Linked DNA regions of Niabella yanshanensis. Each later gene encodes a partner of the first gene's protein in a complex. Links are inferred from orthologs where the notes say so. Each region holds a gene or a part of one and is shown on either strand. Other genes may lie near its edges. The genes, in order: metK and groL.

The links.
Region 2: the proteins of metK (region 1) and groL are in contact, whole or in part, in a cryo-EM structure (PDB 8P4O), measured with the Escherichia coli proteins. The link is inferred for Niabella yanshanensis from one-to-one orthologs.

The regions. Positions count from the first base shown.
Region 1 is NZ_CP139960.1:716,617-732,193, forward strand. The notes cover bases 4,718-7,625. They hold metK (methionine adenosyltransferase), read left to right. Parts: upstream 4,718-5,498; coding sequence 5,499-6,752; downstream 6,753-7,625. Other genes in these bases: U0035_RS02615 (DUF4270 family protein), read left to right, coding at 4,718-5,411; gyrA (DNA gyrase subunit A), read left to right, coding at 7,039-7,625. In the rest of the region: U0035_RS02590 (hypothetical protein), read right to left, coding at 1-252; U0035_RS02595 (trans-sulfuration enzyme family protein), read right to left, coding at 276-1,460; U0035_RS02600 (OsmC family protein), read right to left, coding at 1,518-1,949; panC (pantoate--beta-alanine ligase), read right to left, coding at 2,039-2,887; U0035_RS02610 (glycogen/starch synthase), read left to right, coding at 3,047-3,859; more of U0035_RS02615, read left to right, coding at 3,900-4,717; more of gyrA, read left to right, coding at 7,626-9,669; U0035_RS02630 (hypothetical protein), read left to right, coding at 9,699-11,024; xylA (xylose isomerase), read left to right, coding at 11,283-12,611; U0035_RS02640 (xylulokinase), read left to right, coding at 12,684-14,186; U0035_RS02645 (LacI family DNA-binding transcriptional regulator), read left to right, coding at 14,336-15,376. UniProt on the Escherichia coli protein: Catalyzes the formation of S-adenosylmethionine (AdoMet) from methionine and ATP.
Region 2 is NZ_CP139960.1:1,257,098-1,272,707, reverse strand. What follows is about bases 1,788-4,728. They hold groL (chaperonin GroEL), read left to right. Parts: upstream 1,788-2,408; coding sequence 2,409-4,049; downstream 4,050-4,728. Other genes in these bases: U0035_RS04830 (PspC domain-containing protein), read right to left, coding at 4,549-4,728; U0035_RS04840 (co-chaperone GroES), read left to right, coding at 2,036-2,317. Also shown: preprotein translocase subunit YajC, read right to left, coding at 1-16; U0035_RS04850 (DUF1573 domain-containing protein), read right to left, coding at 38-493; transcription antitermination factor NusB, read right to left, coding at 577-1,503; more of U0035_RS04830, read right to left, coding at 4,729-4,770; U0035_RS04825 (bifunctional aconitate hydratase 2/2-methylisocitrate dehydratase), read left to right, coding at 5,205-7,976; U0035_RS04820 (aconitate hydratase), read left to right, coding at 8,192-10,462; U0035_RS04815 (hypothetical protein), read left to right, coding at 10,571-11,104; U0035_RS04810 (hypothetical protein), read left to right, coding at 11,198-11,644; U0035_RS04805 (RNA polymerase sigma factor), read right to left, coding at 11,863-12,432; U0035_RS04800 (excinuclease ABC subunit UvrA), read left to right, coding at 12,726-15,551.

The DNA.
Region 1 (15,577 bases):
TGTATTACGCGATTTCAGCTCCGCATTTATTTGTCCTAATCTCATAAAACTGGGGAGAAGAGAAAGCATGGCAACCGGAATTACAAAGATAATCATGTAGTTCCTGCTCTTCAATACAAGATAGAACAGGATCAGGCAGGCTACCAACATAACGATGCCCAGTCCAAAAGCTACCCCGGTAAGTGTTTTCTTTTGCTTAAGAAGCTCCTCTGTGGTTAAGTCAGTTACAACATTGCTCGCCTTTTTAGCCATTGTCTCATTTTTAGTTCGTGTTGTTAGTTAATGCTGCTTAAAGCCTGCTCAATATCGTAAATCACATCGTCCGGGTGTTCCAAACCCACTGAAATACGAATCAGACCAGGTGTAATGCCCACTTTAGAACGTTCTTCTTCACTTAATTTAGAATGGGTGGTGCTTGCCGGATGAGAAGCGATGCTACGCGAATCACCCAGGTTAGGCGTAAGTGATAATAATTGCAGTGCGTCCATAAATTTGCGGCCTGCCTCAACGCCCCCTTTTATTTCAAAACAAACAATACCGCCGCCAGCGCTCATTTGCTTTTTAGCTATTTCATGTTGAGGATGAGAAGGAAGAAAAGGATACTTCACCCATTCCAGTTGAGCATTCTTTTGCAGCTTCTCAGCAACCTTCAACGCATTGGCAGAATGACGGGTAATACGTACGTCTAATGTTTCAAGACTTTTGGTTAGTACCCAGGCATTAAAAGCGGAAAGAGTAGGACCCGAATTACGGCAAAACAGGTACACTTCGTTGATTAGTTCTTTTTTGCCGGCAATAACGCCACCTAAAACACGTCCCTGCCCATCAATCCATTTGGTGGCAGAATGAATCACCAGGTCAGCACCAAAATCAGCGGGGGTCTGCAAGAATGGAGTGGCAAAACAATTATCTACATTAAATATAAGGTTATGTTTCTTTGCTAATCGGCCTGCTTTTTCCAGGTCGATCAGCTCTAATTGCGGATTGGTGGGTGTTTCGAGGTAAAGCATTTTAGTATTCGGCTTTACCGAAGCTTCCCAGTTATCAATATCAGCTGCATCAACTAACGTAAATTCAATACCGAATTTCCCCAGAAACTTCGTAACAACGGTATTAGTACCGCCGAACATCGAACGGCAACACAGCAGGTGATCGCCTGTCTTCAAAAGCGCCATAAAGGAATTAAATACGGCTGCCATACCGCTCGCAACCGCAAAACCTGCTTCACACTTCTCTAACAACGCAATTTTATGCGCAAATTCATCCACGGTGGGATTGCTGTAGCGACTGTAAATATTATCGTCAGACTCATCTGCAAACGCAGCACGCATCGACTCAGCGTTTTCGAAAGTAAAGCTACTGGTCAAAAACAGGGGGGTAGAATGCTCCATTTGCTGAGTGCGTTCTGTTTGGGTTCTTACTGCAATGGTCGAGGGGTGGAGTGGTCGTTTGTTGCTCAACGTTTATTCTTTTAATTTCGGGTCTTTGATTGTTTTGCTATTCGAAACAAGTATCTATCAACTCGGTTGTTTAATAATTACCTGTGTTTTGATTTCGGCACCCGCTTTAACAAGGGTAATGGCTACCGAGCAATATTTGGTGATGGAGATCTCAACGGCACGTTTTGCTTTATCTTCATCTACATTACCAGTGATTTCAAAAATCATTTCAATATTTTTCCATAAAGACGGCTCCACATTGGGTTCACGTTCTCCGTTAACGGTTACCTCATAGTCAATAACTTCCTGGCGCTGTTTTTTCAAAATGCTGATCACATCAATACTGGAGCAGGCTGCCAATGCGTTCAGTAAAAGCTGCATAGGGCGTGCACCATATTCAAGACCGCCCATATTGGGGTTGGTATCGGTTTTCACTACTGTTCCATTCTCATTAATGGTATCAAAACCATATTCTCCACTTACCCTTTTCAATTTTACTGTATTCATCATTATAAGATTATTATTTAAAGGTTCTACTATGATCTATAAATTGATCCTTTTGCGCGTGCAAAAGTATTTCAATTAAGGCAGCTTTCCAACTAAGCAATAACCAAATTATCTATCAGCCTTACCGGTCCCAAAAATGCTGCAATCAGGGCTACCAGTGGCTTCTGTCCATCCCAATCATCCACGGGCTCCAAAGTGTATGCATCCGCTATACCTACATAATCTGTTATAAATCGCCTTTCATTTAATTTCAAAGTAGCAGCTTCTTTAATCCCCGCCATCGGTCCCGCTTTAAGCGCTCCTTTTAAGAACAATAATGTCTGGTAAATTGTTGGGGCCAGCTGTTTCTCCTCTTCGGATAGCCGGGCGTTGCGACTGCTCATCGCCAGTCCGTTTGTTTCGCGCATAGTTGGAACGATCGTCATTTCTATGGAGCCGAATGCAGGTGTTGTATCAATCAGCCTTTTGATTACCATACATTGCTGGTAATCTTTCTGGCCAAAAAACACAGCTTGAGGCTGCACGATTGAAAACAGCTTATCCACCACCTGGCAAACACCCTGGAAATGACCCGGGCGGAATGCACCTTCAAACAGGTTTTCAAGGGCTTTCAAATCATAAATTCTTGTTATTTCTCCATTTGGATACATTTCTTCAACCTCCGGATAAAATAGTACATCGCAACCTGCGTTCACCAATAGAGTTATATCTTTCTCAATCGTACGGGGATATTTTTCCAGATCCTTTTTATCATTGAACTGGGTAGGATTTACAAAAATACTTACTACACCCATATCGCAAGCGGTCTTACAGGTTTCCAGCAGGCTCAGGTGGCCCTTGTGTAACGCGCCCATCGTGGGCACAAACCCAACAGATAAACCTTTATCTTTTTGAATCTGCAAATAAGACTGAATGTCCGAAATCTTCTTAAATATTCTCATCTCTTTGTAATCATTTTTAACTGTTTAGAACGTGACCAAACGGTAAAACCGCTGGTTTTTCACAATGAATTTCCAACTATCGTTCATTAGTACAATCCATAATATAGGGCAGTTTGCCTATAAATATGTAACTTTGCAAACTTTAAAAATTGCTAAAGCATGTCAACAAAGAAAAGAATTTTATTTATTGCCAATGAAATGTCTCCCTATTTAGAGTTGACTGAATTTTCTGAAATTGTTAATAAACTGGCCATAAAAGCCAATGACAATGGTTTTGAGGTGCGTTGCATTATGCCGCGGTTTGGAGTTATTAACGAACGCAGACACAGGCTTCACGAGGTAGTTAGGCTTTCTGGTATCAATGTAACTGTTGATAACGACGACATGCCGTTACAAATCAAAGTGGCATCTCTGCCCAGCGCACGTCTTCAGGTTTATTTTTTGGAGAATGAGGAGTTGTTTAAAAGGAAAACCCTGTTTCATGATGACGAGGAAAAATGGTTTGCTGATAACGACCTGAGAACCGTTTTCTATTGTAAGGGAGCTCTCGAAACCGTGAAAAAATTTGGCTGGAGCCCTGATGTGATCCATTGCAGTGGCTGGATGACAGGGTTAATTCCGGCTTATCTGAAAACGATTTATAAAAAAGAACCCGTTTTCGCACATAGCAAAATCGTATACACTATTGGTGAGAACACTTTTAAAGAGAAGCTGGGCAAAGGATTTATACCCAAAGCGCTTATTCACCCTTCCCTGAAAGAAAAAGACCTGGAACCCTACAAAGACGGAACCAATGTAGCGCTGATGAGGGGAGGTGCTACTTACGCAGATGCTATTACTTTTGGTGCACCCAATGTGGATAAGAAATTATTGGCTGAGTTTACCAAAGTACGCGGTAAAAAAACGCTCCAGTTTAAAGAAGATTCTGATTTAACAGACTATTTACAACTGTATAACGATCTTGCGGAATAATTTTCAAAACTTACCGTATCAATTTTTCAAAAATATCTGTGTGAATAAATACATTGCATCAGCGCTGGGCATATGCACGTTGGCTATCGTTTTACTGGTTTCCTGTAACAAAATCAATCAGGCAACCGATATGGGACAGGATTTGATTCCCCCCGTTGATAATATCCATACGTTTGATACGACACTGGAGGTAGAAACGTATAATATGCTATCCGCTTTCGCTGATGATTCAGCCCGGAGTATAGCTTCTGATGATCAATATCTGGGTTTAATGACCGATCCCATCTTCGGGAAAACAGACGCCCGTATGTTCTTCCAGTTAGTACCTACAAGTGGAAAAACAAATTTGATTAACGTTCCGGGAAAAAGATATATTGACTCAGTAGTATTGCAGGTAGCTTATTTGGGCACTTATGGAGATACAACAACACCTCAGACAATCACTGTATCGGAACTTTCTACAGCTAATAACTTCAAGGCTAGCGGCAGTAATCGTGATTCTGCCTATTCGATAAGGGACAACAATTTTATCACTACCGATATATTGGGGTCCAGGCAAATTATACCACGATCTTTAAAGGACTCCAGTATCGACATCCGTGCAAAGGATACAGTACCCATTGGTAATACACTTCGTATAAAGCTGAACAATAGTTTTGGCCAGCGCCTGCTCGATTATGATACTACGGGTGTGAACGACGCCTACTCTACCGATTCAATATTTTTAACCAAGGTGGGTGGCCTTGCATTAACGTCGACCGGGGGTGGTAATGCTATTATGGGCTTTGATATAATCGATAATAGCAAAACAAGACTTATTGTATACTATCGCCACGATAATACCACTACAGCGGGTGATATAGATACCGCTGTGGCTTCCTACACTTTCGAGGGCAAGGTAGCATCTGCCAATTATATTGGCAGAGATCATAATGGCACCCAGCTTCAGGCTACTTCCGGTGACAATGTACCCGACGCTTTCGCTTATATTCAAAATAGCCCGGGTGCTTACACAAAAGTGAAAATACCAGGCCTTGCGGGAATGACCAACTGTGTCATCCACCTGGCGCAGTTACAAATGGAACAGGTATATGATCCGATGGATACACTTTTCAATGCGCCGCGACTTATGTTTCTCGATATGTTGGACGCAACCAGCAATAAATATAAAACGATACCTTATGCTATTGACAATAGTTCGTTTCAGGCGGCTAATGACCTGGCCACTGTTCTTAGCATCACACCTGCGGGTTACATATCATTCGGATCCTGGTATACTTTTAAGAAGGATCTTTCAAGCAATACCATAAAGGAATGGAAATTTAATTTAACACGTTATGCACAATATGTGGTGAAAGGAATGACGCCGGTATCTGATTTACGTCTGCATGCCAACTATTATACAGTTATCAACAACGGTAACGTCAATAGTAATGGCACAAGAGTCATCGTTCAAATAGCTTCCGGACCCGCTGCCGGCCGCGTACGCCTCGGGGGCGGTAATCACCCCACACAAAAAATGAAGCTGAGAATTGTTTACTCCAAAATCTAATACAACATTATAAATTTTATTAAAACGGGTGCGGATACTATATTTGCACCCTATTTATTTTATAGACTATAAACTCATTATTTCACAATGCCTTACTTATTTACTTCCGAGAGTGTTTCTGAAGGACACCCAGATAAAGTGGCGGACCAGATTTCTGACGCGCTGATTGACAATTTTCTTGCTTTTGATCCACAATCTAAGGTTGCCTGCGAAACACTGGTTACTACCGGTCAGGTAGTATTGGCCGGAGAAGTAAAGTCCAAAGCCTATTTGGATGTACAGGACATTGCCCGCAAAGTGATCAGCAAAATTGGTTACACCAAGAGCGAATATATGTTTGAAGCCAATTCGTGTGGTGTACTTTCAGCTATCCACGAGCAATCTTCTGATATTAACCAGGGTGTGGATCGTAAGAAGAAAGAAGAGCAGGGAGCGGGTGACCAGGGTATGATGTTTGGTTATGCTACCAACGAAACGGCTAATTATATGCCTTTAGCGTTAGACCTGGCTCATACTTTACTGATCGAATTAGCTGAGTTAAGAAGAGAGAACAAGCAAATCAAATACCTGCGCCCGGATTCCAAAAGCCAGGTTACTTTGGAATATGATGACAATAACAAACCAGTGAGAATTGATGCTATTGTTATCTCTACACAGCATGACGACTTTGATAAAGAAGAAAAAATGCTGGCAGCCATTGGCAACGATATTAAAAAGATCCTGATCCCACGCGTGATCAAAAAATATCCTCAGTATAAACATCTTTTTAACAATAAGATCAAATACCATATTAACCCGACTGGTAAGTTTGTTATAGGTGGACCACACGGTGATACCGGTTTAACAGGCCGTAAGATCATCGTAGATACCTACGGCGGTAAAGGCGCGCACGGTGGCGGTGCCTTCAGCGGTAAAGATCCCAGCAAGGTAGATAGAAGTGCTGCATACGCAACCCGACATATTGCAAAAAACCTGGTAGCTGCAGGCCTTGCGGATGAGGTATTAGTGCAGGTTTCTTATGCGATCGGTGTGGCCCAGCCAACCAGCATAAATGTAAATACCTACGGAACAGCGAAAGTTGATTTGACGGATGGAGAGATCAGCAAGATAGTTGAGGGCATTTTCGATATGCGTCCTTACTTCATTGAGCAAAGGTTGAAACTGCGTAACCCTATTTACAGCGAAACTGCTGCTTATGGTCATATGGGACGTGAAGCTAAGACAGTAGAAAAGGTATTTATTTCTCCTGATGGTAAGAAAGTTGCTAAAAAAGTAGAACTGTTTACCTGGGAAAAGCTAGACCATGTTGCAAAAGTTAAAAAAGCATTTAAGCTTAAATAAACAATGCTTAATTTATAGAGAGAGCCGCTTCTGAGTGAAGCGGCTCTTTTTTTAACAGGTTACGTTTTCAACCCTGACTTGTCTGCAGCGAACTTAAAACCCGGCCGGGTTTATTGTGTTACCAGGTAAAAATGACTTAGGCCGACTCGCTAAAACCGCTCGTCAAATAGTGCATAAACTGGTGAAAAATCATGACATATTCGGTAAATTTCAGGTATAAAAAGATTAAATTTGCCTGCATTGTAAATGCCATTTTACTTTAAATTTTAAGAACAGAAATAATTAGATGGAAGAGAATCTGGAGCCACAAGGAACACAGGATAATAACCGAATTATTCCCGTAAATATAGAAGAGCAGATGAAAACGGCCTATATCGATTACTCGATGAGCGTAATCGTAGGTCGTGCACTCCCGGATGTAAGAGATGGGTTAAAGCCCGTACATCGCCGGATATTATATGCGATGAATGAATTAGGGTTGAATGCCAACAAACCTTATAAGAAATCTGCCCGTGTGGTAGGGGAGGTATTGGGTAAATATCACCCGCACGGTGATAGTTCGGTATACGATGCCATGGTTCGTATGGCCCAGGAATGGAGCATGCGGTACAGAATGGTTGATGGACAGGGTAACTTTGGTAACCAGGATGGAGACGGACCGGCGGCTATGCGTTATACCGAGGTGAGACTACAGAAGCTGGCAGAACATATGCTGGATGATATTGAAAAAGACACGGTGGATTTTCAACTGAACTTCGACGATTCGGAAAAAGAACCTACCATCCTGCCAACACGTATACCGCAGTTACTGGTAAATGGTTCAAGTGGTATCGCAGTAGGTATGGCTACCAGCATTATGCCGCATAACCTGAGCGAGGTCATTGATGGCTGCGTTGCCTATATCGAAAATAATGATATTACGATCGACGAGCTGATGCAGCATGTAAAAGCTCCCGATTTCCCTACCGGTGGTATCATTTACGGTATGGAAGGTATTAAAGCCGGCATGCACACGGGTAGAGGCAGGGTGGTAGTACGCGGGCGTGTGCAGGTAGACACCAAACCCAGCGGACGCGAGCAGATAGTGATCACTGAGGTACCTTACCAGGTCAACCGCGATGCGTTAACTAACCGCATTGGTGAGCTGGTGAACAACAAGATCATCGAAGGTATTGTACACGTTAATAACGAATCGAACAAAGATGGTACCCGTGTCGTATTGGATCTGAAGCGTGATGCTATAGCTAACGTGGTGATCAACCAACTGTATAAGCACACCGATCTGCAAACTTCTTTTGGTATCAACAACGTAGCTATTGTTAAAGGTCGCCCCAGAGTATTGAGTGTAAAAGATATGATTTCTGAATTCGTAGAGTTCAGGCATGAGGTGGTAGTGCGTCGTACAAAATTCGAATTAAAAGAAGCTGAAAAAAGAGCTCATATTTTACAGGGATACTTAATTGCATTGGATCACCTGGACGAAGTGATTCGCCTGATCAGGAGCTCTGCAACACCTGATATCGCCAAAGAAAACCTGATCAACGCCGGCTGGGGATTAGACGAAATACAAGCCAAAGCCATACTGGAACTGCGTTTGCAGCGTTTAACCGGAATGGAGCGTGAGAAGATCAAAGAAGAGTACGAGGAGCTGATGAAGCTGATCGCTCACTTAAAAGATATTCTTTCTAATGAAACCTTACGCTTTGATATTATTAAAACCGAATTACTGGAGATCAAGCAAAAATTCGGAGACGAGCGTAATACAGAGATCACTTACCTGAATGATGAAGTAAGTATCAAAGACCTGATCAAGGAGGAAGATGTAGTTATTACTATTTCTCACTTAGGTTATATTAAACGTACCTCGGCAGATGAGTTCCGCGCACAAAAACGTGGCGGACGCGGCGTACGCGGCGGTAAAACCAGGGATGAAGATTATATTGAGCACCTGTTTGTAGCCTCTACACACCATACCCTGTTATTTTTTACAGAAAAAGGAAGATGCTATTGGTTGAACGTGTATGAGATTCCTGAAGGAGAAAAAACAGGTAAAGGACGTGCGATACAAAACCTGATGCAATTGCCGCCTGATGATAAGATCCGTGCGATCATTGATATCAAAGATCTGAAGGATGAAGAATTTGTAAAAGCGCATAATATACTCCTTTGTACTAAGAAGGGTATTATCAAAAAAACAAGCTTAAGCGACTTTAGCCGCCCGAGGCAGACCGGTGTAAACGCTATTACAATTGTTGAAGGCGATCAGTTGTTAGAAGCTAAACTAACAGACGGTACGTCGGAAATCATGCTGGCTGTGAAAAGTGGCCGTGCTATCCGCTTCTCCGAAGAAAAAGTGAGGGCAACCGGCCGTGGTGCTATTGGGGTTGGTGGTATTGAGGTAGATGATGAAAATGACGAGGTAATAGGCATGATTTGTGTATCAACAAACGCTGAAATTACGCCGGGTGTACTGGTTGTGAGTGAAAAAGGTTTTGGTAAAAGAACAGCGGTTGACGAGTACAGATTTACGAATCGTGGTGGTAAAGGTGTAAAAACCATTAACATAACGGATAAAACCGGTAATTTAGTCGGACTTTTAGATGTGTTTGAGAATGAGGACCTGTTAATAACCTGCAAAAGCGGTATTACTATAAGGATGCCGGTAAGTGGTATTAGTGAATTAGGCAGGGCAGCACAAGGTGTAAAACTGATCCGTATTGATGAAGGAGATGAGATAGCCGCTATCACCAAGGTTGACGAACAGGAAGAGGAGGAGATCGAAGAAACAGAAAATACGGAAGCCGGAACGCAGATTGAGGGTGCGACGGAGTCTCAGGACAATGCAACTTCTTCCGGAGATCAGCAATCTGATGATAATAACAATGAGGGTACAGAAGAATCAACCGAAGAAAATTAGCGTTTAAAAAATAGTAAAAATATATACGAATGAAAAAAGTTATTTTCCTGGCAACGATTGTTGCTTGTTCAACAACAGGAGCTTTTGCGCAGAAGTATGATGATATCAAAGGGCTTTTGGCACTGGGGCAAATCGCGAAGGCAAAAGAGTCTTACGACAAAAACTCTACTAATGAAAAATTCTTTACAAAGCCTGAAGGGTATATACTGAAAGCAGCGCTGTATTCGAGCCTGGCGCTGGACAGCAGTAAAGCTGCGGAAGCAGACAAAAACAGATCAGAAGCGGATGCAGCTCTGGCTAAGTATAAAGAAATGGAACCAGATATGAAATTAATGGAGGACCCTACTTACAAAAACACTCCTTATAATTTATATGCTGCTTATTTTAATGCCGGTATAGCCGATATCAACAATAAGGCTTATGAGCCAGCCTACGATAAGTTCAAAAAAACGGTTGACTATTCGGAACTTCTGATCGCTAAAAAGATCATGAACAAGCAAATGGATACTGCAGCGATCTATTACGCGGGTTTATTGGCAGAAAACACCAAGCATGCGGATGAGGCACAAAAGTATTATGCCCGCATTGCTGATGCTAAAATAAAGGAATATAATGAAGCATCTTACGAAAGTGTATACCAGGGCCTGGTTCGTTATTATGCAGGTAAAAGCGACAATGCAAATTTCGAAAAATACAAAGCCATCGGAAAAGAATTGTTTCCTCAAAGCGAATTTTTCACGTACTCAATGCTTGATTTTGCAGTAGGTGGAAGCTCTAATTTTAATGAAAGATTGGCAAGCCTGGAAAAGCATGTTGCCTCAAATCCTGAAGATTATAAAGCAAATATCACCCTGGCCGAAATCATTTATGATACATTAGATTCGAGAAAGGCTAATGCGGTACTTCCTGGTAATGCAGAAGAGCTGGAAGGCAAAATGCTGGCAGCTTTGAACAAAGCATCCAGCCTGAAACCTGAAGAAATGCAGCCTTATTTATTATTGGGTGATCACTATTTGTTAAAATCAGAAAAGTTCAGAGATGCCATGGTTACTGCTGAAACCAATGTGACCAAAAAAGGAGCAAAAGCAACAGCGGACGATAAGGCCCAGTTAGCAGAAGCTAAAAAAACCTACGGTGCTAATTACGAATTGGCAAAGAACAACTACGAAAAAGCAGCTGAGCTATTTGCAAAAATGCAGAACCTTGATGCAGGTCAAAAACGTAGCTACCGTGCTATTGCAGGCAACCTGGCTGAATATTATTCTTATAAAATCGAAGACTCAAAAGGTGCTGACAGAGACAAATACATTGCATTGGAAAAGAAATGGGATGATATCTTTAGTAAATTAAGATAGATCACCATCTTAAATAGATCAACCGCTCCGATTTGGGGCGGTTTTTTTATACTGTAACCCGAGAGAAAGCACTACTAACTACTATGTAACCCGATTGCAAACGATGACTTTATTTGCTTCTTATAATTTATGAAATATAAAAGAAAATATTTTATGAAACCGATTACAATTTATTTCCTAATATTGTGTTTCTTTTACACTGACGATTAAAGCTTGAACCACATTATTTAAAAGACAACAACAAATCAATATTCAATTATGAGCGTATTATTAGGCGATCAGGAGTACTTTAAAAGTATTCCCCAGATACAATATGAGGGTCCGGAAAGTGATAACCCATTAGCTTTTCGCTGGTATGATGCCAACAGGGTAGTGGCGGGAAAAACATTAAAAGAGCATTTTCGTTTTGCCTGTGCCTACTGGCATTCGTTCTGCAATGATGGTAACGATCCTTTTGGCCCGGGAACCCATGTGTTTGGATGGAACAGCAAAGCTGATGCGGTAGCAAGAGCCAAAGACAAGATGGATGCTGCTTTTGAGTTTATCACTAAAATGAACCTGCCGTTTTATTGTTTTCATGATATAGACCTGGTGGATTATGGAACGGATGTAAACGAGAATGATAAAAGATTACAGGCAGTAGTAGATTATGCCAAACAGAAGCAGGCCGATAGTGGTGTAAAATTATTATGGGGTACTGCCAACGTATTCTCTAATCCGCGTTATATGAACGGGGCTTCTACCAATCCTGATTTTCAGGTTTTGTCGCATGCAGCTGCCCAGGTAAAAGCGGCTATTGACGCCACTATAGAACTGGGTGGGGACGGTTATGTTTTCTGGGGTGGAAGAGAAGGCTATATGACCTTGCTCAATACCGATATGAAAAGGGAGAAGGAGCATTTTGCGCGTTTCCTGCATACAGCCAAAGATTATGCACGTAAAAATGGTTTTAAAGGAACTTTCCTGATCGAGCCGAAACCCATGGAGCCTACCAAGCACCAGTACGATTATGATTGCGAAACCGTAATCGGCTTCTTGCGCCAGTGGGACTTATTAGGCGATTTTAAGATCAATATAGAAGTAAATCATGCCACCCTTGCAGGACATACCTTCCAGCACGAACTGCAGGTGTCAGCTGATGCAGGTGTATTGGGATCTTTGGATGCCAACCGGGGGGATTACCAGAATGGCTGGGATACCGATCAGTTTCCCAACAATTTAAATGAATTAACGGAAGCGATGTTGATCTTCCTGGAAGCAGGCGGTTTGCAGGGTGGCGGAATTAATTTTGATGCGAAGATCCGTCGCGCGTCAACGGATCCTGCCGATTTGTTCTATGCGCATATTGGCGGTATGGATACATTTGCCAGGGCCTTGATCACGGCCGATAAGATCCTGTCCAATTCTGATTACCGTAAATTAAAGCAGGAGCGTTATGCTTCCTTTGATGGGGGTAAAGGAAAGGCTTTCGAGCAGGGTCAATTAACATTAGAAGATCTTCGTGCTTACGCTATTGAAACGGGTGAGCCTGCTGTAACAAGTGGCAAACAGGAGTACCTAGAGAATATTATTAACCGGTTTATATAGTTTAGAGATCATATTTCATTGTCGATGGTTCATGGCTTATAGGCTATGGACCATTCACATAAAATCAGAATAATGTTATTATTAGGCATCGATGTAGGTACTTCATCCATTAAAGTATCGGTAGTAGACGGCGCAACACAACAAACCATCGCAGCGGCGCAGTATCCGGAATCAGAGCGGGATATTATTTCTCTTCAATCCGGCTGGGCAGAGCAGTCTCCCGAACAATGGTGGAGCGATGTAAAGGAAGCTATCAAAAAAGTCAATCAATCGGGGAAATTTTATACAAAGGATATTGGAGCTATTGGCATTTCCTATCAGATGCATGGGCTGGTGCTATTAGATAAGGCCGGTAATGTGCTACGTAATAGTATTATCTGGTGCGACAGCCGGGCCGTACCTTATGGTGAAAAAGCCTTCCAGGAAATGGGAGAGGAGTACTGCCTCGGAAGACTTTTAAATTCTCCCGGTAATTTTACTGCTGCTAAACTAGCCTGGGTAAAAGAACAGGAGCCGGAACTATTTGAGCAGATCGATAAGATCATGCTTCCCGGTGATTTTATTGCACAACGGTTTACCGGGCAAATAACCACTACACCATCAGCACTATCTGAAGGTATCTTTTGGGATTTTTTGGAGAACCAGGTATCGCAAAAGTTGATGCAGCAGTTTGGTTTTAGTAGTGGTATTGTTCCCAACCTGCAACCGGTATTCTCCGATCATGGTCGTTTGACTAAAGAAACAGCTGATGAACTTTCATTAAAAGAAGGTATACCCGTTACCTATAAAGCAGGCGATCAGCCCAACAATGCGCTTTCCCTAAACGTATTCGAACCGGGAGATGTTGCGGCCACTGCAGGCACATCTGGTGTAATATATGGTGTAAGTGATGAGCTTACTTACGATCTGCAAAGCCGGGTGAATGGATTTGCTCATGTTAATCACCAACCTGATTTAACCCGTGTTGGTATTTTGCTCTGCATTAATGGTACCGGCATTCTGAATCGCTGGATCCGGAATCTTTCTGGAAATGTTTCCTATGCGCAGCTTAATGAAATGGCGGCCACGGTAAGGCCGGGCAGTGATGGATTAACTATTCTGCCTTTTGGTAACGGCGCCGAGCGTATGCTCAATAATAAAATAGTAGATGCCCATCTGCAAAATATCGACCTTAACAAACATACCACAGCCCACCTGGTGAGAGCCGCACAGGAAGGTATCGCTTTCGCATTCCGTTACGGGCTCGACATCATGCGTAGCAATGGCATGCAGCCTGCCGTGATAAAAGCGGGAAAAGCCAACATGTTTTTAAGCCCGGTATTTACCGAGGCTTTCGTAAACGCTACCCATGTACCGGTTGAATTGTATGACTGTGACGGCAGTGTGGGTGCCGCTTTGGGAGCAGGGATAGGGGCCGGGTATTACCGGCAGCCGGCAGACGCATTCCGGAAACGTCAACCCCTAAGCGTAGTAGAACCAACACAGGCTGCTTTGTATGATGAATTGTACGGAGCCTGGAAAGCAGAGCTGGAACAGAAATTAAATTCGGACTCGTTAATTTTACAGGAAGCTTAACGATACGCAATACGTATAGTATGGGTGCAACCGGAGAATTGATGACCCGATTTCCAAAGACTTTCATCTAAGAAGCCAAAAGATTTTGATAGAGTTTGTTTACCGGCATCTCTTTTTACCTACTTTTACGCACCTAATTTTATTTCCGTATGAAGAAGGGAAAAGAAGTAACGATATATGATATTGCCAGCGAGCTAAAAATATCTGTAGCTACTGTTAGCCGCGCTTTGAAGGATGATCCGGTAGTAAGCAAGAAAACCAAGAAGAAGATCTTCGAGCTGGCCGAAAAAATGGGGTATCGTACCAATCATTTTGCCCGCAGTCTTCGTACGCAGGAAACCAATACCATTGGGTTTATGATCCATGAGCTCAATAGTAATTTCGCTAATTCGGTATTATTGGGCGTAGAAAAAGTAACCACCGAAGCCGGCTATGACCTGATTATTGCCCACTCATCTGAGAGCTACGACAAAGAAGTGGCCAATGCCCGCAATCTTTTTAATAAACGGGTGGATGGGCTGATTGCCTCTTTATCTTTCGATACCAAACAATACGATCATTTCAAACAGTTTAAGGATAAAGGTGTACCGGTTATATTTTTCGACCGGGTTGAAAAAGGCAATGATAATACGGTAGTGGTGATCGATAACTATAAGGCGGGGTATGATGCTACCCAACATTTAATAGATCAGGGGTGCAGGAGAGTGGCGCATATTACATCCAACCTTAACCGTAATGTATACGCAGAGCGTTACCGGGGTTATAAAGATGCCCTGGCTGACAATGGTCTTGACCGGGACGAAAATCTCGTGTTAGTAGATAATCTAAGCGAAAAAGCTGGTATCGATTCGGCTCACAAGCTACTTAAGCAAAAGCGTAAGTTTGACGGGGCTTTTATCACCAACGATTTTGTGGCTGCCGCTTTTATTAAAACCCTGAAGGAAAACGGTATCAAAGTGCCGGAAGATGTAGCAGTAGTTGGTTTTAATAATGATGCTATCGCACATTTGATCGAGCCTTCTCTCACTACTATTAATTATCCCGGTATAGAAATGGGAGAGATCGCCGCCCGTACATTGATCAATCATATCAAAGGCGTCAGCAATTTACAACAGCTCAATACTTTGATCATTAATTCAGACCTGATCGTACGCGAATCATCGCAAAAGAAAAAGAAGGGCAAAGTATAAAGTACAAAACCATTAAGGAGTTAAGGTTAGTTAAGATTCATAATAATACCTCTTAATGTCCCTCAATACCTAAATGATTTAAGAAATGGAAACCAGTAAGGAGTTAAGATTAGTTAAGTTAGATGATAGGCGATAAATCAAGCTCTTAATGTGCCTTAATCACTTAATGGTTTAAAATAAAAACATTAAGGAGTTAAGAAT
Region 2 (15,610 bases), 550 kb from region 1 along the record:
AAATGTAATGCATCATTATTTATTAACTGTAAAAAAATTATTTGGTAACATTCACCTGGAACGTCAATGTGTGCTGTGTGAAAGGTTTGGTGTTAGCAGTTACCACAACTGTTTTAGTATGTGTACCCTCGCTTTGACCTTCGCTGTTAAATTTCGCTACAATTTTTTCTTCTTTTCCGGGTAAAACAGGCTTTTCAGGCTTTTCTGCTACAGTACATCCGCAACCTGGCTGAACACTCGAAATAATTAACGGTTTGTCCCCTGTATTCTTAACCAAGAAAGGAATTTCTACTACCTGTCCCTTTTTTACATCGCCCAGGTTTTTATAAGTGGAGTCAACCCAGCTTATTGTAGTGAAATTGGATGAGTCTTTTAAGGCTTCCTGTTTCAGGGAGTCAGTTAAAGGTGTATCTGTGGCTGTTTTGTTTTCACCATTACTATTGCAGGCAACTAATGCAGCAGCAGCAGAAATAATCAGTACTAAACGTTTCATGTGATCCAGATTGATTTTAATTTAATTTTTGCAGTGCGAATGTAGATCAATATTCAAACCCAGCGAAAAATATTGCCTTAAAATCAGGATTTTCTAAAATCCTTTTTCTTTAATTTTCCTTCTTCTACCAATTCTTTGTGAATATTATCGAGAATACCATTTACGAAATGACCACTTTGAGCGGTACTGTAATCCTTTGCCAGGTCGATATATTCGTTGATGGTTACCTTAGGCGGGATGGTTTCGAAGTATAAGAACTCGGCTACCCCCAGTTTCATCAGCACCATATCCAGAAGGGCAATACGTTCGGGGTCCCAGTTTTTTAGCTTGGGAGTGATCAGTGTCAGCAGATAGTCCTCCTTATCAATCGCCGTTTTTAACAGGTTTACGGCAAACTGCTCCTTATCGGCAGTAATAATTTGTTGAAAACCTGCTGCCTGTGGTTTCCGTATAAATGCGGCAACACTTTGTACAATCATTTCGCCATCGTCGTCCCAATTGCTGAAAATTTCTTCGATATGTGCTACAAATTCTTCATTATCCAACATCAGGTCGTTAAAAATATATTCAAATATTTTCCGGTCTTCCTGCAGGCTTTGCTGCTGGATATTGATATAATGTAGGTATTGTTGAGAAGTAGTAAGCTGGGTATATATTTTTCTCACCAGCTCTTCATCGATCAGGTGTTCGGTTTTTTCATTCTTAAAAGCTATTTTAACCTCGTTCAGGTCCAGGATCTGCCAAAGCAGATTACTTCCTGCCAGCTTGGTATTTACATTCAGATCTTTTTCGCTTGGTATATATTTATGCGATTTGCGGAAGGCATCTTTTTCGGCATAGCGGGCTATTTCAGTTAAGAAGTGCACTACATATACCATTAAAGAGCGTGTTTGGCTGAAATGTTGTCTAAGCGTTTTTTGCGGATCAAGGGGTTTGTCGGTATCCAGACTGGAGGTGTACGAATAAAGGGTTTGCATCACTTTTACCCTTATGTTTCTTCTGCTAATCATTGAATCAAGAACTATTTTGAACCGGCGAAGATAAGGTTTTTATTAGTTGACAGGTTGAAAAGTTGTTAGTTGACAGGGAGATGGTCTACAGGTTGATAAGTTGATAGGTTAACTGGTAGGGCTTGCTGAGCGGGTGACTGGTTGATAAGCTGAGGAGGATTGAGGAGGTGGGGAAGGTTAACCGGTCGATTAGTTGAGGGGTGAGAATTGATAGGTTAAACGGGGCCTGTATGGCAACGAACCTTGGTAATCTTTTAAACTAGTCAACTGGCAATCTTATCAACCAACAACCCAGTCTACCTATCCAACTAACCCTTGCCATCCTGTCAACCCATCAACTAGTCAACTCATTCGTTAATCAACTCACATTGCCATCTTGTCATTTGCATAAAAAGGAGGCCGGTAACCTGTCATCAAACTGAAAAAATTTCATGTTTCCTAACCGTGGCATATTATTTAGGGTACATTTGCCAACCATAAAGTGATTCATAAGAATCATCTTAAATAATCAAATTTTTTAAAAAGATAAACAATGGCTAAAAAATCGACTGTTACCCCTTTACATGACAGGGTAATCGTAAAACCAGCAGCAGCTGAAGAAAAAACAGCAGGCGGTATCATCATCCCTGATACAGCAAAAGAAAAACCACAACGCGGTACTGTAGTTGCAGCCGGTCCTGGCAAAAAAGACGAACCGGTGACTGTAAAAACCGGAGACACTGTTTTGTACGGTAAATACGCGGGTACTGAAATCCAGATCGAAGGTCAGGATCTTTTAATTATGCGTGAAAGCGATATTCTCGCTATCGTTTAATGTAAAATAATAAATGTAAAATGACGCATATAAACTACGTATCATCCTGCATTTAATATTTAATATTCAATACTTTAAATTCTAAATAGAAATGGCAAAACAATTACACTTCAATATAGAAGCGAGAAATAAAATGAAAAAAGGCGTTGATGCTTTAGCAAACGCTGTAAAAGTAACCCTGGGCCCTAAAGGCCGTAACGTGGTTATTGAGAAAAAATTTGGTGCTCCTGCTGTAACTAAAGACGGTGTTACCGTAGCAAAAGAAATTGAGCTGGAAGATGCAATTGAGAACATGGGCGCTCAAATGGTAAAAGAAGTAGCTTCTAAAACTGCTGATATTGCAGGTGATGGTACTACTACTGCTACTGTATTAGCTCAGGCTATCATCAGCGAAGGTTTGAAAATGGTAGCTGCAGGCGCTAACCCAATGGACCTGAAACGTGGTATTGATAAAGCGGTTTCTTTAGTAGTAGAGAACCTGAAAGCGCAAAGCCAGACTGTTGGGAGCGATAGCAAAAAGATCAAACAGGTTGCTTCTATTTCAGCTAACAACGACGATCAGATCGGTGATTTGATTGCTCAGGCTTTTGGTAAAGTAGGTAAAGAAGGGGTGATCACTGTAGAAGAAGCAAAAGGTACTGATACTACCGTAGACGTAGTAGAAGGTATGCAGTTCGACCGTGGTTATATCTCTCCATACTTCGTTACCAACAGCGAAAAAATGGAAGCTGAATTACAAAGCCCATACATCCTGATCTACGATAAAAAGATCAGCGCAATGAAAGATATTTTATCTATCCTCGAGAAAGTAGCTCAAAGCGGCCGTCCTTTGGTAATTATTGCTGAAGATTTAGAAGGTGAAGCATTGGCTACCCTGGTGGTAAATAAATTACGTGGTACTTTGAAAGTAGCTGCTGTTAAAGCTCCCGGCTTTGGCGACAGGAGAAAAGAAATGTTACAGGATATCGCCATCTTAACAGGTGGTACAGTTATTTCTGAAGACATGGGCCACAAATTAGAAGGTGCTGATATTTCAGCTCTGGGTCAGGCAGCTTCAATTACCATCGATAAAGACAACACGATTGTTGTTGGCGGTAAAGGCAAAAAAGCAGATATCGTGGGTCGTGTAAACCAGATTAAAGCTCAGATCGAGTCTACTACATCTGATTACGATAAAGAAAAATTACAGGAGCGTTTAGCTAAATTAAGCGGTGGTGTTGCTGTATTATATGTAGGTGCTGCTACAGAGGTTGAAATGAAAGAGAAAAAAGACCGTGTAGATGATGCTTTACATGCAACGCGTGCTGCAGTTGAAGAAGGTATTGTTCCTGGTGGTGGTGTTGCTTACATCCGTGCCGTAGCATCTTTAGATGTGAAAGTAAAAGGACAGATCGAAGACGAACAAACAGGTATGGCTATTGTAAAACGTGCTTTGGAAGCGCCTATCCGCACTTTAACGGACAACGCGGGCATCGATGGTTCTATAGTTGTTCAGAAAATTAAAGATGGTACCGGTGATTTCGGTTTCAACGCAAGAACAGAATCTTATGAAAACCTGTTCAAAGCTGGTGTTATCGACCCAACTAAAGTTAGCCGTGTAGCTTTGGAGAATGCAGCTTCTATCGCTGGTATGTTATTAACTACCGAGTGTGTAATTGCTGACAAACCAGAACCTAAATCTGCAGCACCTGCAATGCCAGGTGGTCCGGATATGGGTGGCATGGGCTATTAATTTAGCTGATGGTTTTAAGATGACAGTTGACAGCTGTCGGCCGTTCTAATATAAAAAGTCCCGCTTCGGTTTCGAGGCGGGACTTTTTGTGTTAAAGCATTAATTAATAACAGCGGTGGCACGTATTAGAGTTACCGGAACTCATCTAAGAAAAAAAGGCATTCATCTAAAAAATAAGGGCATTCATCGAATTGGCACTTTGTATAGGAATTTATCTATATATCTTTATAATGGTTTAGAGGGCTAGAGTGGGCAACGACACCTTTTCAGGTATGGTTGACCCCTCTTTTTTTTGCCTATATCATTATTCCTCAACTACTATCAATAGATATGTTAAAGTACCTTATTGGCTTTGCGCAAAATGACAACGCTGCACGGGGTATTCCCAGGAGGAGAGCTTTTAGGGCCAGTTCTAAAATCAGCCTAATGCCTTTCATTGTGAACAGGGCATATAACCTGCTCATAAACTCATGAAAAACAGTCATATAACTATTTTTCACTACAGATAGTACCAGGGATTGCGCTTCGAAGAAGAAATGTAGTTTTTCATATTTTTCCAGAAAGCCAGTACCATGTAAACGATAATGGGTGACCCCATGGTTAATACAGAAGAATAAATAAAATATTGCCTGATACGACAGGGAGAAATATGTAACCTGTCACCAATAGAAGAGCAAACACCAAAAGCATTCCACTCGACAAAATTTTTTAGGCGATTCATACTAACTATAGTTGGTTTACATTACAAAATTACCAAATCCCCTGATAATTTCAATAACTTCTATGGATTAGAACCCTTATTTTTTGTAAATTCGCGCCACTGCTAATGAAGGTATTACTAATATAAAAATATATTAAAAATGACATTTGATCTCGGTTTGGTTAGGAAAACTCATTTTAAAATTGAACAAAAGCTAACCGTGTCCGTTAATCATTAAAACACCTTCTGATCTGAAAGCAAAAACTTTACACCTCTTTTCTGAAAAGGATAACCCCTGAAGTTATCAGGCTACATAGTGGTTAAAGTGATGTAGATGGTGTTCTGTGGACCTGATCCCGGAGACTATAAGAATGATATAATCGATACAGGCTGGCAAGAAATGGCAGTGCCGGCAACTGTTTTAAATCTGCCTTCATATTGAAAAGACTTCTGTTATGAACATGTATAAGGATTACATTAAGGAAATTGAAGAAAGAAAGGCCCAGGGGCTTCATCCCAAGCCTATTGATGGCGCTGAATTGCTTAGCGAAATTATTGAACAGATAAAGGATGTCAATAACGAGTATAGAGCCGATTCTCTTAACTTTTTTATTTATAACACGTTGCCAGGTACCACGAGTGCTGCGGCGGTAAAAGCTACATTTTTAAAGGAAATCATCCTGGGCGCATCAATAGTTGAAGAAATTACGCCAGCTTTTGCGTTTGAACTACTATCACATATGAAGGGTGGACCTTCTATTGAAGTATTGCTGGACCTGGCCCTGGGTAATGATCCTGCGACTGCTCAGCAAGCAGCTGATGTGCTTAAAACGCAGGTTTTTCTTTATGATGCGGATACGGACCGGTTAAAAGAAGCATTTAAGAATGATAATGCAATAGCTAAAGACATACTGGAAAGTTATGCTAAGGCAGAATTTTTTACCAAATTGCCGGAAGTTCCGGAAGAGATCCAGATCGTAACATTTATTGCCGGCGAAGGTGATATATCTACGGATCTGCTTTCTCCGGGTAACCAGGCTCACTCGCGTTCTGACCGTGAGTTGCATGGTAAATGTATGATTACTCCCAAAGCGCAGGAAGAGATCAAGGCGCTTCAGGCACAGCATCCTGACAAGAGCGTGATGTTAGTTGCAGAGAAAGGTACTATGGGAGTAGGATCATCAAGAATGTCTGGTGTCAACAACGTGGCGCTTTGGACCGGCAAGCGGGCAAGCCCTTATGTTCCGTTTGTTAATATAGCTCCTATTGTGGGTGGTACCAATGGTATTTCACCCATCTTCCTTACGACAGTTGATGTTACGGGTGGTATTGGTATTGACCTTAAGAACTGGGTAAAGAAAACTGATGCAGATGGTAATGTGGTTCGCGACGAAAATGGCGATCCTGTCCTGGAAGAGGTTTATTCAGTAGCAACCGGTACTGTTTTGACCATTAATACTAAAACAAAGAAATTATATAACGGGGAACAGGAGTTGATTGATATTGCCAAAGCACTTACACCTCAGAAAAAAGAATTTATAAGGGCTGGTGGTTCTTATGCCATTGTATTTGGTAAAAAAATACAGACGGTTGCGGCTAAAATTCTGGATATTGAGCCGACTGCGGTATTTGCGCCTTCAAAGGAAATTTCGAATGAGGGACAGGGACTGACAGCGGTAGAAAAGATATTTAACAGGAACGCGGTTGGAATTACACCAGGTAAGATCTTACATGCGGGCTCCGATGTTCGGGTTGAAGTAAACATCGTTGGTTCACAGGATACTACCGGTTTAATGACGGCGCAGGAGCTGGAGTCGATGGCTGCTACAGTCATTTCCCCGATTGTTGATGGCGCTTATCAGTCTGGTTGTCATACTGCATCAGTATGGGATAAAAAAGCCCAGGCTAATATTCCTAAACTAATGAGGTTTATGAATGATTTCGGTTTGATTACTGCCCGTGATCCTAAGGGTGAGTACCATTCCATGACGGATGTGATTCATAAAGTTCTTAATGATATTACGGTAGATGAGTGGGCTATTATTATTGGAGGGGACTCTCATACCAGGATGTCTAAAGGCGTGGCGTTTGGAGCTGATTCAGGAACGGTTGCCTTAGCATTGGCTACAGGTGAGGCATCTATGCCTATTCCGGAGTCGGTAAAAGTAACTTTCAAAGGTGAAATGAAGGAGCATATGGATTTCCGTGATGTGGTTCATGCCACACAGGCGCAGATGCTGCAACAGTTTGGTGGAGAGAATGTATTCCAGGGAAGAATCATTGAAGTGCATATTGGTACGCTTCCTGCTGACCAGGCCTTTACCTTTACCGACTGGACTGCGGAGATGAAAGCCAAAGCCTCTATCAATATTTCTGAAGATGATACTTTGATCGAATCGTTGGAAATTGCCAAAGGCAGGATACAGATCATGATCGATAAAGGTATGGATAACAGCAAGCAGGTATTGCAGGGGTTAATTAATAAGGCAGACAAACGTATAGCCGAAATTAAATCGGGTGAAAAGCCGGCTCTTACGCCTGATGCCAACGCAAAATATTATGCCGAAGTAGTAATAGACCTGGATGCAATTGTAGAGCCGATGATCGCTGATCCGGATGTTAATAATAAAGATGTATCCAAGCGTTATACACACGATACGATCCGCGCCTTATCTCATTATGGTGGTGATAAAAAAGTGGATTTAGGCTTTGTAGGTTCCTGTATGGTGCACAAAGGTGATCTGAAAATTGTTTCCCAGATGTTAAAGAACCTGGAAGCTCAACAAGGAAAAGTGGAGTTTCATGCGCCGCTGGTTGTAGCTGCTCCTACTTACAATATAATTGATGAGCTGAAAGAAGAGGGCGATTGGGACCTGCTGCAAAAGTATTCGGGATTCGAGTTCAACGACCTGTTGCCCAAAAGTACCGCCCGCACAGAATATGAAAATATGATGTACCTGGAGCGTCCGGGTTGTAACCTCTGCATGGGGAACCAGGAAAAAGCAGCTAAAGGAGACACTGTTATGGCAACGTCAACCCGCTTATTCCAGGGGCGTGTGGTAGAAGATTCTGAACGTAAGAAAGGCGAGTCTTTACTGGCATCAACCCCGGTAGTGGTGTTGTCTGCTATATTGGGAAGGATTCCGAATATAGATGAATACAAGGCGGCTGTTGAAGGCATCAACCTTACGAAGTTTGTTCCTTCTGTTAAGGAACTGACAGCATAAAGATATTCGTTTGGGTATTTGACATAATCAACCCCGTTCTGTTAACAGAGCGGGGTTTCTTTATGATCCTTTAGCTTGGACGAGTTTTGGCCCTATTTCTGCAACCAGGGGGTAGGATTTGTTTAAGTATTTGGAAATATCCAACCGCAGGCTACAATCCCTAACTTTGTAGTCTCTCGCAATCTTAATTTTTTAGTACAAAAAAATTAGTAGACATGGCATTCGATCTCGATCTGATTAAGAAAGTTTATTCTGAATTTGAACAAAAAGTAAACGATGTACGCCAGTTACTGGGTCGTCCTTTAACTTTTACCGAAAAAATATTATATGCACATTTGACGAATCCTGCTACCAGGGCATACGACAGGGGTGTTGACTATGTAGATTTTGCTCCCGACAGGGTAGCTATGCAGGATGCTACGGCCCAGATGGCACTGTTGCAATTTATGCAGGCTGGCCGGTCTAAAGTGGCAGTACCGTCAACCGTGCATTGCGATCACCTTATTATGGCTGAAACAGGTGCTGAGGCTGATTTAAGACAAGCCAAAACAGAAAGTAAAGAAGTGTTTGATTTTTTAGCTTCCGTATCTAATAAATATGGAATCGGCTTCTGGAAGCCGGGGGCAGGCATTATTCACCAGGTGGTTTTGGAAAACTATGCTTTTCCGGGAGGTATGATGATTGGTACGGATAGCCACACTGTAAATGCAGGTGGGCTTGGCATGGTAGCCATTGGCGTAGGTGGCGCTGATGCCTGTGATGTAATGGCAGGGTTGCCATGGGAGCTAAAGATGCCTAAATTGATTGGGGTTAAATTAACAGGTAAGCTAAATGGATGGACAGCGCCAAAAGATGTGATCTTAAAAGTAGCCGGTATCTTAACAGTTAAAGGCGGTACCGGTTGTATTGTGGAGTATTTTGGAGAAGGGGCGACATCTATGAGCTGTACTGGTAAAGGCACTATTTGTAATATGGGCGCTGAAATAGGTGCAACGACGTCAACATTTGGTTATGATGATAGCATGAGCCGTTATCTGAAAGCCACTGGGCGCGAAGAGATCGCCGCTGCTGCAGATGCTATTGCCCAGCATTTAACGGCCGACCCGGAAGTTTATGCTAACCCTGAGCAATATTTTGACCAGTTGATTGAAATTAACCTGGACGAACTGGAGCCTCACCTGAATGGCCCTTTCACGCCCGACCTGGCTACCCCGATCTCTAAAATGAAAGAAGTGGCAGCTGCAAATGATTGGCCGACTAAAATCGAAGTAGGGTTGATCGGTAGTTGTACCAACTCTTCTTATGAAGATATCAGTCGTGCTGTATCCCTGGCTAAGCAGGTTAATGAAAAAGGACTTAAAACGAAAGCAGAGTTTACCATAACTCCGGGTTCTGAACAGGTTCGTTATACCATTGAGCGGGATGGCTTCCTGGATACATTTGATAAGATTGGGGCTACGGTATTTGCCAATGCCTGCGGACCCTGTATTGGTATGTGGAACAGGGTAGGTGCCGAAAAGAAGGAAAAGAATACAATAGTTCATTCTTTCAACAGGAATTTTGCAAAACGTGCTGATGGTAATCCGAATACCTATGCATTTGTAGCTTCTCCTGAAGTAGTGACCGCTCTTGCTATTGCGGGTGATTTAACATTCAATCCGCTTACAGATACGTTGATTAATGAAAAAGGGGAAACGGTGAAACTGGATCCGCCAACGGGTGAGGAATTACCGTCCAGAGGGTTTGCGGTTGACGATCCCGGATTCCAGGCTCCGGCCGCTGACGGCAGCGGGGTTCAGGTAATCGTTGATCCGGCCAGCAAACGTTTACAGTTATTAGATCCGTTTGCTCCCTGGGAAGGCACTGATCTGAAAGGCCTGAAGTTGCTGATCAAAGCCAAAGGGAAGTGTACAACCGATCATATCTCTATGGCGGGTCCCTGGCTTAAATTCAGGGGACACCTCGATAATATCTCTAATAATATGTTGATTGGAGCGGTAAATTTCTTTAATGATAAAACCGATAACATCAAGAACCAGCTCACTGGTGAGTACGGTCCGGTGCCGGCCACACAGCGCGCATATAAAGCCGCAGGTATTGGCAGTATTGTTGTGGGTGATGAGAATTATGGTGAAGGGAGCAGCCGTGAGCATGCGGCTATGGAGCCGCGGCATTTGGGTGTTCGGGTAGTTTTGGTAAAATCATTTGCCCGTATTCACGAAACCAACCTGAAGAAACAGGGCATGTTGGCACTGACTTTTGCTGATAAGGATGATTACGAAAAAATACAGGAAGATGATGTGGTTGACATTATGGGTTTAACCGGGTTTGCTCCCGGCAAGCCGCTAACCCTGGTATTACATCATTCTGACGGTACAACTGATAATATACAGGCAAATCATACCTATAATGATCAGCAGATCGAATGGTTTAAGGCCGGTGGTGCGCTCAACATCATCAGGAGAGAGTTTGCTGCCAATAATTAGTATTCACCAATAAGTGGTTCGTAGGTGTCATTTCTTTTAAAAGATTGACACCTTTTTTGTTGCGTTTTTTACAATAAACACGTTTGAAGTACCAAACAAAATTTGTAAATGAAACGAAGCATTGCCCGGATCTGTCTTTTTTTAATTGCCATAACTTTATTATGGGCAGGCTCCTGTACAAAGGAAAGTGATACTGAACGGGGTTATTATCTAACTACGGCCTACAAAAATACATTGGCTGTGCCGGTAACGATCCAATATGGGTTGCGGCTAAAAAGGGAGCCGGCTAAAGAGGATACGACTGGTTTTGTCGGGCAGATAATTACGATAGAACCGGGAAGAGCTTATGAAGCTTCAGTCTTTATGTGCACGGCTAATTGCGGACCTTTAATTTTAAGCGAGTCAGATCCCCGTTATCAGAAAAACCTGGTTAAAGTCACGATGAATGGTAAAGAGAAAATCGATACTTCCTGTGGTTTATATTATTCAATTTTTCCGGATGCTGGAAGAAAGACGACTTGCGAAGCTGACATAGCCAATCTTTTTAAAGATGAACAATGGATTAAAACAAAGGATGCTGCCGGAAACATTATCAGAAGGGAGTATGTAATAGACGAGTCTGATATGGCAGAAGCAAAATAGTTATTTTAAAAGCGTCGACTTAAATTATCGGGCTGCTGCGAATGGGTAGTTAATTACGTCTTTGATAATATTACTTTAAATTCATTATTGCAAATGAGGCTTTCAATTGTTAGCACACTTTTTATTGGCCTGGTAATGCTGGCATGTAATAAAAACTCCCGGGTTAACGATGACTGCGAGTCGGGATGTAAACCGAACCGCGTATGCACCGAGGAATTCAGAAGTTTGATTGTTCAGGTTATAGACGGCTCTCATGCAGAAGTGGCATTAGATAGCTTTGTAGTGGTGAGGTTGAGGGATTCTCAATTGATCATTAATAATGACGAAGCTGCTACGCAAACAGGAATAACAGGTGGCACAGGCAGGTATTTAATATTTTCTGATTCGAAAATCAATGAAACTTCGCGGTGCGGAGAAGATTTTGAATTCAGAGGTTATATAAACAAGCAGTCCATAGCAAACAGGGTTTATACAATTGCTCACGATTGTTGCCATATCAATCTTATATCAGGCGATACGAAAATTATTATTGATAAATAAAAAACCGCTGAAAGAATCAGCGGTTCAATTAGTCGTCATCCTGTGTAAACCGGTTGGCTTCGGCAAGAATAATTCACAAGGATTTAGCGAATTTCTTTTGTCCTATCGGAAACACAAGATGACAATATTTTAGAAATTATCGAATTGTATTTTGTTTCCTACTCTAACGGATATTATGGCGGAAATGTTCTGGTAACAATGCCTTATAATTGTTAAAACTATTTTCCGGTCATTAACTTTCTTAAATTCATTAACCCGTAACGCATTCTGCCCAAAGCTGTATTGATACTGCATCCGGTCATGTCAGCAATTTCCTTAAAGCTAAGATTGGCGAAATGCCTTAATATGATAACTTCTCTTTGCTCTTCGGGTAACTGTTCCAGGAGGTCTTTGGCTTTACCCATGCTTTGTACTTTGATAATCTTATCTTCTGCATTTTGTTCGGTACAGTTAATAGTGTCCAGCACTTCGTTATCTGTATTACTTTTTGCAAAAGGAAAACGTTTGAGTTTTCTAAAATAATCAACGCAGAGGTTATGGGCAATACGCATCGCCCAGGGCAAAAATTTACCTTCTTCCTTGTATTTACCACTTTTCAGGGTTTCTATGATTTTAATAAAAACATCCTGCGAAATATCTTCAGCGTGGTATTTATCCTTAACAATAAAAAGTATCGTATTAAAAAGCTTGTCCTTGTACCTCTCCAGTAATGAATCGAGTGCCGATTCGTTACCACTTGTAAACAAGTGTATAAGCTCGTTGTCGCTCTTTTTTATATCTGTAGTCATTACTTTCTGAAATGATTAAAATAGTTTGTAGCCCCTTTTTCTTCTCATGTACCTTTATCTCTGTACTACTACGGATGCAAATCACCCAAAAAATTGCCCAAAAGTGTTAAAAATTTTGTTAAAATTACAATTATTTGTTAACAAAATGTTGATTATCAATAATAATATTTTTTACCAGATGACATTTTAAGGCTACCTGATCTATTTCCAAAACCGGCTAAAAAGCCCGAAAAACAAGTATTTCTAAACAATTTTGCAGCTACTTTTGTAAGCTGTATAGGTAAAATTTAATAATGGCGGCACAGAAAAAATCAAACGGTGAAATACTGATAAAAGGGGCAAAAGTTCATAATCTTAAAGATGTAACCGTCAGTATTCCAAGAAACAAATTTATTGTAGTTACAGGTGTTTCCGGTTCTGGAAAGTCTTCATTGACTATAGATACCCTGTATGCTGAAGGGCAGCGGCGGTATGCGGAAAGCCTTAGTGCTTATGCAAGGCAATTCCTGAACCGTATGAATAAACCGGAGGTTGATTACATTAAAGGATTGTGTCCGGCCATAGCCATCGAACAAAAAGTAATTACCCGTACGCCCCGCAGTACGGTAGGCACAATGACGGAGATCTATGATTATTTAAGATTGCTGTTTGCGCGGGCCGGTGTAACCATTTCACCTGTGTCAGGTCAGGAAGTGAAAAAAGATGATGTTGCCGATGTAGTAAGTGCTATTCAGAAACTGAAGGAAGGTGATAGAGTTTTTATACTCGTTAAATTTAAACAGCATCGTAACCGTGACATCAAAGAAGAGTTGAATATATTAATGCAGAAAGGCTTTAGCCGGATTGCAATGGATACTAATGAGGCGGGTGAAGGGATGGCGGTAAAAAGGATCGAGGATTTTTTAGAAATGGACGCTGCCGATGTAACCAAACTGTTTCAGGCGGGTAAAGGCAAAAAAGAAAGCGCCTATATTTTGATCGATCGTATTGTAGTTAAGGATTTTGACGAAGATGATATTCATCGCCTGGGAGATTCGATTGGTACCGCTTTTTATGAGGGAGAGGGAGATGTATACGTTGAAGTAATTCCGCAAACCGGGAAGAAAAAGCTGCTGAATTTTAATAGCCGCTTTGAGCTGGATGGTATTGTGTTCGAAGAGCCGCAGCCGAATCTTTTTTCTTTTAATAATCCTTTGGGCGCTTGCCCTGCCTGTGAGGGTTTTAGCCTCGTTTTAGGTATTGATACAGATCTCGTAATTCCCGATAAAAGATTAAGTGTTTATGAAGGTGCTGTGGCTCCCTGGAAGGGAGAAAAGTTGGGCAAGTGGAAAGATGCTTTTGTAAGAAGTGCAGCGAAAGATAATTTTCCCGTGCATAAGCCTATAGCCGATTTAACGAAGGAACAATATAATTACCTGTGGAAAACAAGAGGTGGTATCAATGACTTCTTCAGAGAAGTAGAGCAAAATTTATACAAGGTGCAGTACCGCGTTTTGCTGAGCCGCTATAGAGGAAGAACTACCTGCCCTGATTGTAACGGGTATCGGTTACGTAAGGAAGCATTATACGTACAGGTAGGTGGAAAGAATATCGGGGAGCTTTGCGAAATGCCCGCACGCGATCTCAAAACCTGGTTTGACCAGCTCAAATTAACCAATCATCAAAAAGAAATAGCCAAACGTATTTTAATAGAGATTAATAATCGCCTGGATACATTGTTGAAGGTTGGGTTAGGGTACCTGACCATGAACAGGGTGGCCAATACATTGAGTGGTGGCGAAAGTCAGCGTATACAATTAACGCGTAGTTTAGGTAGTAACTTAACCAACTCCCTTTATATACTGGATGAACCGTCTATCGGGCTGCATTCGCGTGATACCAGTAACCTCATAAAAGTACTTAAAGAATTGCGTGATTTAAATAATACGGTAGTGGTAGTGGAGCATGATGAAATGGTGATGCAGCAGGCCGATCATATTATTGATATGGGGCCTTTGGCTTCCCATTTAGGAGGAGAGGTAGTGGCTGAAGGTGATTTTAAAACCTTAATCAAAAACCCCGAAAGTTTAACGGGTAAATATCTTAGCGGTGAATTCTCTATTGCACCGCCCAAAACAGTGCGTAAATGGAACCGTTCTATTAAAGTAGAAGGAGCGAGGCATAACAATTTAAAGGATATTACGGTAGCGTTTCCGCTCAATGTGCTTTGTGTGGTAAGTGGTGTGAGTGGCAGCGGAAAAACCACGCTGGTAAAGCAGATCTTATACCCGGCCTTACAAAAAATGAAGGGCGAGTTTAGTGGCGATAAAGTAGGATTTCATAAAGCCATTACAGGTGATGTGGAGCATGTGCAGCAGATAGAAATGGTAGATCAGAATCCCATTGGTAAATCTTCCAGAAGTAACCCGGTTACTTATATAAAAGCTTACGATGAGATCAGGGATCTTTTTGCAAAGCAGCCGTTGAGTAAAATGCGGGGATTTCAACCCAAACATTTTTCTTTTAATGTAGATGGGGGAAGATGCGATACCTGTAAAGGGGAAGGAGAGCAAATTGTTGAAATGCAGTTCCTGGCCGATGTGCACCTGGTTTGCGAAAGCTGTGGTGGTAAGCGCTTCAAAGAGGAGATACTGGAGGTGAAATACAAGGACAAGAGTATTTTCGATGTGCTGGAAATGAGCGTGGATGAAGCTATTGATTTTTTTGCAGATGAAAGAAAATTGTCGGATGCAATCAGGCCGCTGAGTGATGTAGGATTGGGATATGTGAAGCTGGGACAATCTTCTGATACCTTATCAGGTGGTGAAGCGCAAAGGGTAAAACTGGCTTCATTCCTGGGCAAGGGCAAAGCCAGTAACAAAGTGCTGTTTATTTTTGATGAGCCCACTACCGGTCTTCATTTTCATGATATCAAAAAGCTGCTGGCTTCTTTTAATGCCTTGATAGAGCAGGGACATTCTATATTGGTAATTGAACATAATATAGATGTGATACGCAGTGCAGACTGGTTGATAGAATTAGGACCAGATGCGGGGGATGGTGGTGGAGAGTTGGTCTTTGCAGGGAAACCAACCGATATTAAAAAAGTAAAACAAAGTTTTACCTCGAAATATATTTAGAAATGAAACTTCTCCCGGAGATATTTAAAAAAGCATTAAGGAATTAAGGATGATTAAGT